Azospirillum brasilense: one gene and its partner. The protein of the gene in region 1 interacts with the protein of each later gene in a pairwise test. Links are inferred from orthologs where the notes say so. Each region holds a gene or a part of one and is shown on either strand. Other genes may lie near its edges. The genes, in order: cysK and cysE.

What was found.
Region 2: the proteins of cysK (region 1) and cysE interact in binary tests that used the Escherichia coli proteins (3 or more experiments, as listed by UniProt). The link is inferred for Azospirillum brasilense from one-to-one orthologs.

Annotation. Positions count from the first base shown.
Region 1 is NZ_CP012914.1:223,852-226,920, reverse strand. Bases 1-2,969 are described here. They hold cysK (cysteine synthase A), read left to right. Parts: upstream 1-989; coding sequence 990-1,949; downstream 1,950-2,969. Other genes in these bases: AMK58_RS01075 (hypothetical protein), read left to right, coding at 2,260-2,969; AMK58_RS01085 (RrF2 family transcriptional regulator), read left to right, coding at 459-914; dut (dUTP diphosphatase), read left to right, coding at 1-459. Outside these bases: more of AMK58_RS01075, read left to right, coding at 2,970-3,069.
Region 2 is NZ_CP012917.1:452,158-462,541, reverse strand. Bases 3,021-5,767 are described here. They hold cysE (serine O-acetyltransferase), read left to right. Parts: upstream 3,021-3,825; coding sequence 3,826-4,710; downstream 4,711-5,767. Other genes in these bases: AMK58_RS26965 (LysR family transcriptional regulator), read right to left, coding at 5,419-5,767; AMK58_RS26970 (hypothetical protein), read right to left, coding at 4,927-5,307; AMK58_RS26975 (helix-turn-helix transcriptional regulator), read right to left, coding at 4,742-4,930; AMK58_RS26985 (transglycosylase domain-containing protein), read right to left, coding at 3,021-3,424. Also shown: AMK58_RS26995 (sensor histidine kinase), read left to right, coding at 1-901; AMK58_RS26990 (tetratricopeptide repeat protein), read left to right, coding at 1,002-2,579; more of AMK58_RS26985, read right to left, coding at 2,753-3,020; more of AMK58_RS26965, read right to left, coding at 5,768-6,354; AMK58_RS26960 (ABC transporter substrate-binding protein), read left to right, coding at 6,540-7,661; AMK58_RS26955 (ABC transporter ATP-binding protein), read left to right, coding at 7,833-8,894; AMK58_RS26950 (ABC transporter permease), read left to right, coding at 8,891-9,745; AMK58_RS26945 (ABC transporter permease), read left to right, coding at 9,745-10,384.

The DNA of each region.
Region 1 (3,069 bases):
GTCCGGCTCGCCCACGCCGCGGGGCTGGACCTGCCGGCCTACGCGACGGAGCATGCGGCGGGCATGGACCTGCTGGCGGCGGTGGCGGAGCCGGTCGTCCTGGAGCCGGGCCGCCGCGCGCTGATCCCCACCGGCGTCGCCTTCGCCCTGCCCGACGGGTACGAGGCGCAGGTGCGGCCGCGCTCCGGTCTGGCGCTGAAGCACGGGGTCACGGTGCTGAACAGCCCCGGCACCATCGACGCCGACTACCGCGGCGAGGTCGGGGTGATCCTGATCAACCACGGCGACCAGCCCTTCACGGTGGAGCGCGGGCAGCGCATCGCCCAGTTGGTGATCGCCCGCTACGAACGCGCCGCCTGGGCCGAGTCGGCCGCCCTGCCCGACAGCGCCCGCGGAACGGGCGGCTTCGGCTCCACCGGCCAGTTCGCCCCGCCCTCCCCCGCGCAGGAGTCGCGCTGATGCTCCGCATCTCCAAGAAGCTGATGTTCGCGATCGAGGCGGTTCTGGACATCGCCTACAACGCCGGCACCGAACCCGTGCAGTCCGGCGAGATCACGCGCCGCCAGGGCATTCCCAAGCGCTATCTGGAGCAGGTTCTCCAGCAGCTCGTCCGCGACGGCGTCCTGGCCGGCGTGCGCGGGCCGCGCGGCGGCTACCGGCTGGCCCGCGAGCGCCGGCGGATCACGCTGGGCGAGATCGTGAAGGTCGTCCGCTCCATGGAGACCGCGACCGACCCCATCGAGGAGCCGGCGGGTTCCATCCTGGGGCACAAGGTCGTGCGCCCTCTGTGGAACGAGCTTCAGGAGGAATGCATGAAGAAGCTCGACGACATCACCATCGAGGATCTCTGCCTGCGCGCCCGCACCGCCGGGGTGGAGAGCGAGACCGAAGACCGCATCGATTTTACGATTTGATCCCACCCGGAAAACGGTTAAATTCCACACACGCTGTGGAAAGTGGGAAAATACCACACACCGGAGGAGTGAAAAATGCCGGGTTCCGAGTTTCGCGGTAAGATCTACGACAGCATTCTCGACACCGTCGGCGCCACGCCGCTGGTGCGCGTCAACCGGCTGGCCGAGGACGCCGGGGCCAAGGCCCAGATCGTCGGCAAGCTGGAGTTCTTCAACCCGCTGGCCAGCGTGAAGGACCGCATCGGCTTCGCGATGATCGACGCGGCGGAGCGCGCCGGCACCATCGAGCCCGGCCGCACCACCCTGGTCGAGCCGACGTCGGGCAACACCGGCATCGCGCTGGCCTTCGTCGCCGCCGCCAAGGGCTACCGGCTGATCCTGACCATGCCGGAAAGCATGTCGGTCGAGCGCCGCAAGATGCTGAAGCTGCTGGGCGCCGAGCTGGTGCTGACCCCGGCGGCGGAGGGCATGAAGGGCGCCATCCGCCGGGCCGACGAGATCGTCGCCACCGATCCGAACGCCTACATGCTCCAGCAGTTCAAGAACGCCGCCAACCCGGAGATCCACCGCAACACGACGGCGGAGGAGATCTGGAAGGACACCGACGGCAAGGCCGATTTCCTGATTTCCGGCGTCGGCACCGGCGGCACGCTGACCGGCGTGTCGGAGGTCCTGAAGGCCCGCAAGCCGGGCTTCCGCACCATCGCGGTGGAGCCGGAGGACAGCCCCGTCCTGTCCGGCGGCATGCCCGGCCCGCACAAGATCCAGGGCATCGGCGCCGGCTTCGTGCCGGACGTCCTGAAGAAGGACCTGATCGACGAGGTCGTGCGCATCTCCAACCAGCGCGCCTTCGAGACGGCCCGCAAGGTGGCGAAGCTGGAAGGCATCCCGGTCGGCATCTCCTCGGGCGCGGCGCTGGCCGCGGCGCTGGAGATCGGCTCCCGTCCGGAGAACGAGGGCAAGCTGATCGTCGTGATCCTGCCATCCTTCGCCGAGCGCTATCTCTCCACCGCCCTGTTCGAGGGGCTGGAATAAACCGGTCCCCCCTCTCCCACGGCCGCCCGCGGCTATGGGAGAGGGGTTTCCAGCGCATGTTCCTGCGCAACCGGGCGGCGAATATTGCGCCGCCGCGCATCCTGCTGTAGAGTGGGATCCGTCCGGTCTTTGTACCCGCCCCTGGCATCGGGCGGCGCTTTGACAAAAAGATTGGATTTTATTAATCTAACCTGTCTGCGCCGGGAGTTTCGGCCGGCGCGGCTCCGCCGTTACAGGCGATGGCCCGGCTTTCGCCACGGGCGCCCGACGATGCGGAGCTGACGGCACAGGACCAGCGGGGGAGGCCACCATGGGCGTCGCGATTCCGAATGCCTCGACGATGAACTGGTTCCAGTTCCGCGGCATCACCAACGAATTGGACTCCAACCTCGCGTCCACCGACTACCGCCAGTTCACGGTGTCGAAGGCCGGCGAATTCAATTTCCGAATCGCCGACATCAACACCAACATCAAGATCGTCGACCAGAACAACAAGGTCGTCGCCGAGGCCAAGGCGAAGAACGAGGCGGCGGAGGCCAGCGCGAAGCTCGGCCCCGGCACCTACACGGCGGTCATCTCTCAGGCCGTCCGCGGGGTGAACGAGCGCGAATACACGCTGGACGTCACCGAACGCCAGAACATCATGATGGTGGGGACCGGCGCCCAGATGAAGGGCATCGCCCGCGCCGTCGTCGGCAAGGATCCAGGCGTCCAGAAGCACACGCTGACCGTCGCCCAGGGCGGCGAGTTCGTCGGCAACATGTCCCTTCCCTTGACGCGCTGGGCCCTCATGAGCAAGGAGGGCAAGGTCGTGGCCTCCGGCGACACGATGGACCCGGCCAAGTCGGGTGGGGACATGCTGAAGAAGCCCAGCTTCAAGATCGAACCCGGCCAGTACGAGTTGGTGATCGTTCCGCCGAAGAACGTGATCGGCGAAATCCCCTATCAGCTGAACTTCGTCCAGAAGGTCGCCAAGTCGCCCGACGACAACAGCGAGGAACGCCCGTTCGACAAGATCATGCGGGAGCGCGAAGCCCGGCTGAAGCAGTGGGCGGCGGAGGACGCGAACAAGTCGTCCAGCAAGGCGAAGACCACCCCCTACAAGATGAGCCTGCTCGCC
Region 2 (10,384 bases), on another replicon or contig:
CCACCACTTCGCCGCCGAAATCAACCGCCGCGAGGACGAGTTGCGCCGCGCCAAGGAACAGGCGGACTCCACCCTGGCGGAACTGCGGCGGACCCAGGCCCATCTGGTGCAGGCGGAGAAGCTGGCCGCGCTGGGCCAAATGGTGGCCGGGGTGGCGCACGAGATCAACACGCCGCTTGGGATCACCCTCACCACGTCGACCCTGATCCACGAGAAGGTGCCGAAGATGAAGCGTCTTCTCGATTCCGGCCAACTGCGCCGCCGCGAGTTGGAACGCTTCCTGACCGACATGGGCGACGTGTCCGAGCTGCTGGTCAACAACACCGTCCGCGCGGCGGAACTGGTGCAGCGCTTCAAGGAGTTGGCGATGGACCCGGCGGGGGAGATGCGCAGACGCTTCGACCTCCGCCTCTGCCTCATGCAGGCGGTCGAGGCGCTGGGACCCTTCTGGGAACCGGCGGAACACCGGATTGTCGTGGACTGTCCGCCGGGACTGATGATGGACGGCTACCCGCAGGCCATCGCGCAGATCGTCTCGCACCTGCTGCTGAACGCGGTCAACCACGGCTTCGCGGACGGGGAGGGGACGGATAGGCAAGAGGGCGAAAGGCGGAGCGGCACCGTGACGGTCGTTGCCCGCCGGGCCGCGGCGGACGTCGTGGAACTGGCCGTCGCCGACGACGGGCGGGGCATCCCGGTGGCGCTGCGGCCGCGCATCTTCGATCCCTTCTTCACCACGCGCCGCGACCGGGGCCACGCCGGGCTCGGCCTGCACATCGTGCACAACACTGTTAGCCAGCTCGGCGGCACCATCAGTTTGGAGGAGGAAGAGGTGGGAGCGGAGGGGACGCGCTTCGTCATCCGCCTGCCTCCCGCCACGCCGGAGAAGGAAGGCGCGTAACGCAGGCGGACGCTTGCGCGCCGCGCCGGTTCCGGTTTACTGCAAGGCGGGTCCGTTCGACGATTTCCCGTTTGATGATTTCAGTGCGGGGTGCGGGGGCATGGCGACGATCGAGGAAGCCTACACGGTCGCCATCGACCACCATCAGGCCGGACGGCTGGACGAGGCGGCGATCATCTACCAGCGCATCCTGGACGCCGATCCGGAGCAGGCCCACGCCGTGCACCTGCTGGGCATCGTCGCCGGCCAACAGGGCCGTCATGGCGAAGCCGTCGCGCTGATCGGCGCCGCTGTGGCGCGGGATGGGCTGAACACCGACTTCCTCGGGAATCTGGGCGCGGCGCTGAAGGCCGCCGGTCGCTATGACGAGGCCATCCGTCATTTCGCCCGCGCCCTGGCGCTGGAGCCGGCGGCGCGCGGCGTTCCGGGCAATCTCGGCTCCGCCTTGGCCGCCGATGGCCGGATTGATGAGGCCGTGTCCTGGCTGAGACGCGCCGCCGCCCTCGACCCGGTGCATTTCGAGACGCTTCTGAATCTGGGAATTGCGCTGCGCGACGCTGGCCAGTTCGACGAGGCGGAAACGGCGCTGGAAACCGCCAAGTCCCTGCGCCCGGACCATCCGCACCCGGTCTGCGAGCTGGCGGTGCTGAAGCTGGCGCTCGGCGAATTCGAAGAGGGGCTGGCGCTTTACGAACGGCGCTGGGACTACACCGGCCAATCCGCGGCGGTGTCCGGCAAGCCGCTGTGGCGGGGCGAGGACATCGCTGGCAAGACCATCCTCCTCTATTACGAGCAGGGCCTGGGCGACACCCTGCAATTTGTCCGCTATGCGCCGCTGCTGGCCGATCGCGGCGCGCGGGTGCTGCTGATCGTCCAGCCGGAGCTGCGCCGTCTGCTGGCCTCGGTGCGGGGCATCGACCGTTTGGCCACTTACGAAGACGCGGCGGCATTGCCGCGTTTCGACCTGTGCTGCCCTCTGATGAGCCTGCCCTTCGCCTTCGGCACGCGCATCGACGGAATACCCTCCGGCGAGCCCTACATCACGCCGTCCCCCGAACTGGCGGCGGGGTGGGCGGGGCGGCTCGGCTGGAACCGGAGCGGGGAATTTGCCGGGAAACGCCCGTTGCGCGTTGGTTTCGTCTGGTCGGGCAATCCGCGGCGCCACGACCCCACCTCCCACGCGATGGACCGCCGCCGCAGCGTGCCCTTCGCCCTGATCGAACCGCTGCTGTCCGTGCCGGGGATCGAGGCCGTCAGCCTCCAGGTCGGAAACGCGGCGGAGCAGGCGCGGGCGGCCATCGCGGCGGGTCTGCTCACCGACCCCATGGCGGATGTGACCGACTTCGCCGACACCGCGGCCATCGCGGCGCATCTCGACCTCGTCATCACCGTGGACACGTCGGTCGCCCACCTTGCGGCGGGAACAGGGCGTCCGGTGTGGATGCTGTCGCGCGCCGACGCCTGCTGGCGCTGGTTCCGCGGGCGCAGCGACAGCCCCTGGTACCCGACAATGCGCCTCTACCGGCAGGACTCGCCCGGCGACTGGGGGCCGGTCATGGCCCGCGTGGCCCATGACCTTGCCGCAGTTGCGCTGGGGGATCGGAACTGCGTCGAGAACAGGCTGGCCGACGTAGGCGCGGGTTCGTCTTTTCCCGGTTCAACGGAAGGAGCGGGCTGACCCCTGAAGCCGGCAAGCTTATGTACGGATACAGGTGCTGGATTTCGGGATGGAGTCCACATCGCCCGGCAGAGAAATCCCATAAGGAGTCTTATGGAAAATATGCGAGTTGAACTTGCGCTGCACATTGTTGCCCACAGGGATGCTCTGGATGACGGCTCGAATGTACCCAATCAGCTGCCGGGAGGCTGTCGGCACCCTTCGAGCCAAACGTCCCCATGCCCTTCGGGAACACACGCTCCTGCCACCAAACGTTCGATCCGCCTGACACGCTCGGTGAGCGCAACGTCATCGTCACGAAGCGTGAAGGACGCCGGTGAGATGAGAACGGCGACCAATCGGGCAAACTCCGCACCGCTCAACGCAGCCGGAGGCCGCCCATAGATGGCTGAGCTTGCCTTATGGAAGCCGGTCACCCAGCCTTCCGGCCCCTCGCCCATCTCCAGCGTGTCGAGCCAAAGGGCGAGGATCTGGTCCTTGGAGAGGCGGCGTTCCAGACCCATCGCGTACCCGGTTTGCCGTATCTTCCCGACACCCGGTCGAAAATTTTTGAAAGCAAGGCGCTTGGATGCCGATTGCGTGATCGTCGTCGCTCCGGCGCCAGGGGTCGAGAAATCCACCCCGGCGTGATCAAAGAAATTCGGGTCCTCAACGTTCAGCAACATCGCTAGATGGTCCGCGCCGAGCGAATCTCCTCCCAAGCCTTGGGCGATCAGATCGTCGGCGCGCTGACGCAAGTGCGGAGCATCCGATAGAGCGTCCCAGTATCCTTTTCCACCGTAAGCTGCGACCGCGACGATGAGCGAAACGACAAGAAGGCTTGCGAGCTTGAAAATTCGTCTCATGGGTCGTATCCCAAGGCATGATACAAAGGCCGCGGCGCTCATCCATCTCCGGCTGGTCTGGCCGAACTGAGCATTTGGACAGGGCGGGCAGCATGATTGCCGAGCGGGGTGATGGATTCCAGCGTCATGTCGCACGCTCGCTGGACGCCCCATTCGTCATGACGGTCGTCGGCGACGATGCGATCATTTGATAAGCCCGTCCGCCGGCGCGGTTAGACCTGTCAGAGTGTGCAAGCTATTTTCACAGTATGAAAATGTGCAAAAATTCGTGGTGACCCTTCATTTCCCACGACATGGCTCCCCTTCCGGAAAGCGGCGTGCTAGGCTCCCGTCCGGCCTGTTGAAGGCCCCATGACCGGACCGGCGTCCGGACCGGTCGGGAACACCAGGACAAGCGCGCCATGAATCACATCGTCGCCCCCTGCTTTAAGGAACAGGGCTTCAAGGATCGGAACCTCACGGAACGCGACCGCCCGGAATCCCCGTTTCTGGAGGGCGTCAACGGCATGTGGGCGATGCTGCGCGCCGAGGCGGAGAATGTCGTCGTGAAGGAGCCGTGGCTGCGCCCCTTCATCGACACCGCCATCCTGCTGCACCATGACTTCCCGTCGGCTCTGGGCAGCCTGCTCGCGCGCAAGCTGGGCGATTCCTACATTTCCGCCGACCAGCTCGCCATGCTCGTGCGCTCGGCGGTCGCCGACGCGCCCTGCATCGTGGAGGAGGCCTGCTCCGACCTCCAGGCCATCTGCACACGCGACCCGGCGGCCGACAATTGCCTGACGCCCTTCCTCTACTACAAGGGCTTCCATGCGCTGGAATGGCACCGCATCGGCCACTGGCTGTGGCGGCGCGAGCGGCGCGACCTCGCCCACTTCCTGCAAAGCCGGGTGTCGGAGGTGTTCGCGGTGGACATCCACCCGGCGGTCCCGGTCGGGCGCGGCGTCTTCATCGACCACGGCACCGGCGTGGTGATCGGCGAGACCGCGGTGGTCGGCAACGACGTCTCGATCCTTCAGGAGGTCACGCTGGGCGGCACCGGCAAGGAGCATGGCGACCGCCATCCGAAGGTCCGCGACGGCGTCCTGCTGTCGGCCGGCGCCAAGATCCTGGGCAACATCGAGATCGGCAGCCGCGCCAAGGTCGGGGCCGGCAGCGTAGTGCTGAAGGACGTGCCGCCCTGCGCCACGGTGGTCGGCGTCCCGGCGCGGATCGTCGGCTGGTGCCGCGACACGGTGCCGGCGCTCGCCATGGACCAGACGGTGCCGGAGCCGGAGTATCACATCTGACGGAACCGGTGGATTCCGGACCGGACATCCTTCAGGGGAAGAAGATCTGCTCGATGGTCAGGCCGAACGTCCGGGCAATGGCGAAGGCCAGCGGAAGGCTGGGGTCGTAGCGCCCGTTCTCGATCGAATTGACCGTCTGGCGGGACACCTGAAGGCGCTCCGCCAGCTCACTCTGGCTCCAGCCGCGGGCCGTGCGGATGTCTTTCACCGCGTTTCTCATCGGTAGCGCCACTGGGCAATGCACACCCCGACGACCCACAGCACCGCCATGAGCGGCCAAACATGGAACGCCCGCAGTTCCGGCGCGCCGGCATCCTCCGCAAAGCCCCAGGCGAAAGTTGCCAGCGCCGTACCCGTGAAGGAGAGGGCGATCGCGTCGAACTGGATGCGGCGCTGAAGCTCATCCATTCGCCGCAGCCCCCGCAAAACCGTCCAGGCGACGGCGACCGTGCCAAGGATCGGCAGAAGCGCGAGCGCGATTTTCATCGCGCCTTCCGGTTGGAGCAACCGATCCGCCGCGTTGGCACCGAGCAGAAGCGCCGCGTAGAGAGCCAGAGCCCCGGACAATTCGACGCCGTAGCGCTTGATGCTGAACATCCCCCCGCCCCTTCCATGCCGCCCAATGACAAGGAAGCTTTACATACGGCGCCGCGCCGCTGTCAAGGTTGCTTTACACATCGCCGCCCGTCTTGCCGCAACGACGCACGATCAGGCCGGTCGGACGACGGAAGCGCTCCGGAACTCCGGCGCGGTCATCTCCTCGCGGGTGAGGGCGATGAACAGGTCCACCACGGGGCTCTTGGAACGGTTTGCGTCGTAGGCCACCTGGAACGGCGCCTGATAGGACAGGACCTTGGGGAGCAGCACCCGCAGCCGGCCGGCCTTGATGTAGGGGGCCGCGTAATGGTCCGGCAGATAGCCGGCGTAGGCACCGGACAGGATCAGCCGCGCCGCCCCCTCCATGTCGCTGACCGTCGCCTTGGGCGTCGAAATGGCGAAGATCTTCAGGTCGCGCGATCCCCAATAGCTGCGCGCGACCAGCCGGTAGCGGCGGATTTCGTCCAGATCGATGGCCTCATCCGGCAGAGTGTACAGCGGGTGTCCGTCCGCCACGCAAAAGTGGATCGTCTCGTTGTAGAGGTCCTGGTAGGACAGGCTGGGCACGATGCGCGGGAAGCTGGCGATGGCGAGCTGCAACTGCCCGCCGATGACATCGCGCAGAAGCTCGTTCGGCGGGCGCACGTTGATGATCAGCGAGACCTCCGGCGCCGCCTCGGTGAAGCGGGCGAAGACGCGTTCCAGCGGGGCGCGCGGGTCGGTCAGCGTGTTGTCCACCAGCCCGACCGCCAGCGTGCCGGTCAGCCGCTCGCGCAGGCCGCGCACCCGCCCGCGGAAACGCTCCAGCGTGTCGAACACGCGCCGCGCCTCGTCATAGACCGCCTGCCCCTCCGGGGTGAGCTGGAATCCCGAGCGTCCCCGCCGGCACAGCCGCAGGCCCAGCCGCGTCTCCAGATCGGCGAAATGGGTGGAGATGGTGGACAGCGACAGGTTCAGTTCGCTCTGTGCCGCACTGAATCCGCCGGCCTCGACGATGGTCATGAACAACCGCAACAGGCGCAGATCCACGGTTTCCAGCTGAATCATCGCCACGACGCCCGCCCTCCCCTGCCCCGCCCGCCGGGTCCGGCACGCCCGATACTTCGGCCCGGATCGAAGTAAGATACAAAACTTTCTGATTTTCGGGCAACGGCGCCGGGCGTCTAATGACCGCAGGCCGCAATGCTGGCCTCACGAACAGATAAGCTCGTCCGCAAGGAAAGGTCGCATCCATGAACGAGACGACGGGTAAGCAGGGACTTCACGCCGCCTTGACCGGCGGTATCGACCGCCGCGCCGTCCTGGCCGGAGCGGGCACGCTGGCCACGGTGGCCGCCATCGGCTTTCCGAACATCGTCCGCGCCCAGTCAAAGACGCTGAAGGTCGGCGTCTACGGCGGCTACTTCAAGGAATCCTTCGAAAAGCACATCTTCCCGGAATTCTCTAAGGCCACCGGCATCACGGTGGAGGCCATCGCCGAGCCGACCGGCGAGGCGTGGCTGGTCCAGCTCGAACAGGCGGCCCGCGCCCGTCAGGCGCCCGCCGACGTCTCGATGATGTCGCAGGTGGCGATGCTGAAGGGGGCCTCGGCGGAGCTGTGGGCGCCCTTCGACCTGTCGAAGATCCCCAACGCTGCCAAGGTCGTCCCGCACCTCGTCAACAAATACCCGGACGGCAAGGTCAGCGGCATCGGCGCGGTGTCCTGGTACATCACGCTGGTGACCAACACCAAGAGCTACCCGCAGGCTCCGGACAGCTGGGCGGCGCTGTGGGACCCGGCGAACAAGGACAAGCTCGGCCTGCTGGCGCTGGTCAGCAACAGCTTCCTGCTGGAGGTCACGGCGGCCACCTTCTTCGGCGGCACCAAGCATCTGGACAGCGAGCAGGGGCAGCTCGACTGCTTCAAGAAGCTGGCGGAGCTGAAGTCCAACGTGAAGCTCTGGTACCGCGACGAGGCGCAGTTCGAGGCCTCGCTGAAGTCCGGCGAGATCCCGATGGGCCAGTATTACCACGACGTGACCGGCCTCGCCGCCGCGGACGGGCAGCCGGTGCGCTCGACCTTCCCGAAGGAGGGTGGCATCCTCGACTCCGGCAGCTGGGCGGTCACCCGCGCCTCCAAGGCCGGCGATCTCGCCCACGTCTTCGTGGACTACATGTGCCAGCCGTCGATCCAGGCCCTGCTCTCGCGCAAGGTCGGCACCGCCCCGACCATCGACCGCAAGATGACCGACCTGACGGACCAGGAGTTCGCCGCCGTGTCCTCCGACATCGCGCCGATCATCCCGCGCTACGACCTCTACACGAGCAAGTCCGACTGGCTGAACCAGAAGTGGACGGAAATGATCGTCGGGTGAGTGAGAGCCCTTCTCCCCTCTGGGGAGAAGGGTATGGGATGAGGGGGCGACCGCAGGCCGACCACGCAAGCTCATTGCAGTGCGTGGACGCCCTGACGGGCGCCCCCTCACCCTGACCCTCTCCCCAGGGGGGAGAGGGGATATACAGCTCCAATCAAAATAAGTTTGCCCATGTCAGCCCTTGTCCTCGACGGTCTCACCAAACGATACGGTCCCGTGACCGCGGTGCACGGCGCATCGCTGCGCATCCCGCACGGGCAATTCGTCTGCCTGCTCGGCCCGTCCGGCTGCGGGAAGACGACGCTGCTGCGCATGATCGCCGGGCTGGAGGACCCCTCCGGCGGACGGCTGGTCATCGACGGGCGCGACATCACCACGGCCCCCGCCCACACGCGGGAATTCGGCATGGTGTTCCAGTCGCTGGCCCTCTTCCCGCACCTGACGGCGGGGGAGAACATCGCCTACCCCCTGCGCATCCGCGGCGCCACGAAGGCCGAGCAGCGCAAGCGCGCCGACGAGCTGCTGGAGCTGGTGCGCCTGCCCGGCGTGGCCGACCGGCCGGTCTCCAAGCTGTCGGGCGGGCAGCGGCAGCGCGTCGCCATCGCGCGCGCGCTCGCCCTGTCGCCCAAGCTGTTCCTGCTGGACGAGCCGCTGTCGGCGCTCGACGCCAAGCTGCGCGAGGCCATGCAGATCGAGCTGAAGCAGCTTCAGCAGCGGCTGGGCATCACCACCATCGTCGTCACCCACGACCAGCGCGAGGCGATGACCATGGCCGACCTCGTGGTGGTGATGTCGCAGGGCCGCATCCATCAGGCCGCCCCGCCGATGGAGGTCTACCGCCAGCCCGCCGACGCCTTCGTCGCCGACTTCATCGGCATGACCAACCTGCTGGAGGGCGAGGTCACCGCACCCGGCACCGCCGCCGTGCCCGGCGGCACCCTGCACCTGCCGGACCTGCCGCCGACCGGCCGCGTCCTGCTGTCCGTCCGCCCGGAGGACGTGGTCGTCCATCCCGCCGGAACGGACGGGCCGAACCGGCTGACCGGCACGCTGTCCTTCATGCGCGACCTCGGCGCCAGCGTGGAATTCCGCATCGACGTCGCCGGGCGGGAGATCGTCGCGCTGTCGCGTCCGCAGGACCGCCCTCCGGTCGCCCCCGGCGGCGCCCTGGCGGTGGAGTTCCCCCCGGCGGCCTGCGTCGTGCTGCCGCCAATGGCGGAGCGCCCGCAATGATCCGCCGCGCGCCCCGTGGTCTGGCCGAGCACGCGCCGATCCTCTTCCCGGCGCTGATGCTGGTCGTCTTCTTCGTCATCCCCTTCAGTCTGATGATCGCGGTCAGCGTCTTCCGGCGCGTGCCCGGCGGCTTCTACGAGCCGGACCTCGTCTTCGCCAACTACGAGCGGTTCCTGACCGCCTTCTTCGGCGGGGTGATGTCCTTCTCGCTGGGGCTGGCGGCGCTGGTCGCGGCGCTGTCGGTGGGCATCGCCTTCCCCTTCACCTACCGGCTGGTCAAGCTGTCGCGCGGCGCGCAGATCCGCTGGCTGGTCTTCCTGCTGTCGATCCTCTCGCTGTCGGAAGTCATCATCGGCTTCGCCTGGTCCACCCTGCTGTCGCGCACGGCGGGCATCACCAACCTGTTCGTGGCGCTGGGCCTGATGGCCGAGCCGCAATCGCTGAGCCCCAGCTTCGGCGCGCTGCTGGCCGGGCTGGTCTATCAGGCCTTCCCCTACACGGTGCTGGTGCTCTACCCCGCACTCGCCCGCCTCGACCCCTATCTGGAGGAGGCGGCGCGCACGCTCGGCTCCTCGCCGCTGCGCGCCTTCTTCACGGTGGTGGTGCCGGCGCTGCGCAACACCATCGTGGCGACCACGATCATGGTGTTCGTCTTCGCGCTCGGCTCCTACCTGCTGCCGCAGCTTCTCGGGCGGCCGCAGCACTGGACGCTGTCGGTGCTCATCACCGATCAGGCGATCTACCAGTCCAACATGCCCTTCGCGGCGGCGATGGCCGTCTTCCTGGTGCTGGTCAGCCTTGCCCTGGTCGGGCTGGCGCTGCTCGCCGGTCGGCGGGAGGAGACGGCCTGATGCTGATGCGCACGCTGAATTCCCTGGCCGCCGGCCTGATCGCCCTGATCCTGGCCGCCCCCATCCTGGTGGTGGCCGGCGTCTCGGTGAACGAGAAGAAGTCCCTGACCTTCCCGCCGCAGGGCTTCTCGCTCGCTTGGTACGCGGAGGTCTTCACCGATCCCGGCTGGCGCGGCGCGCTGATCACCAGCCTCGTCGTCGCCACCCTGTCGGCGGCGCTGGCGGTGTTGATCGCCTTCCCGCTGGCCTGGTTCCTGTGGCGCTGGCGCGCGCCCTGGGCGCGGGCGTTCGAGGTGCTGGGCATGACGCCCTTCATCCTGCCGCCGGTCATCACCGCGCTGGGTTTCCTCAGCTTCTGGGCGGCGGTCGGCGAGTACGGGTCGCCCTGGACGGTGGTGGTCAGCCACGCGGTGTTCTTCGTGACGCTGCCGCTGGTCACGCTGTCGCTGGGCTTCGGGGCGGTGGACCGCTCCTATGTGGAGGCCGCGGCGACCATGGGGGCCGACGACCGGACGGTGCTGCGCACGGTGGTGATGCCGCTGGTGCGGCCCTATGTGATCTCCGGCTTCGCCTTCGCCTTCGTGCTGTCGCTGAACGAGTACATCGTGGCCTACATGGTGGTCGGCTTCACGCTGGAAA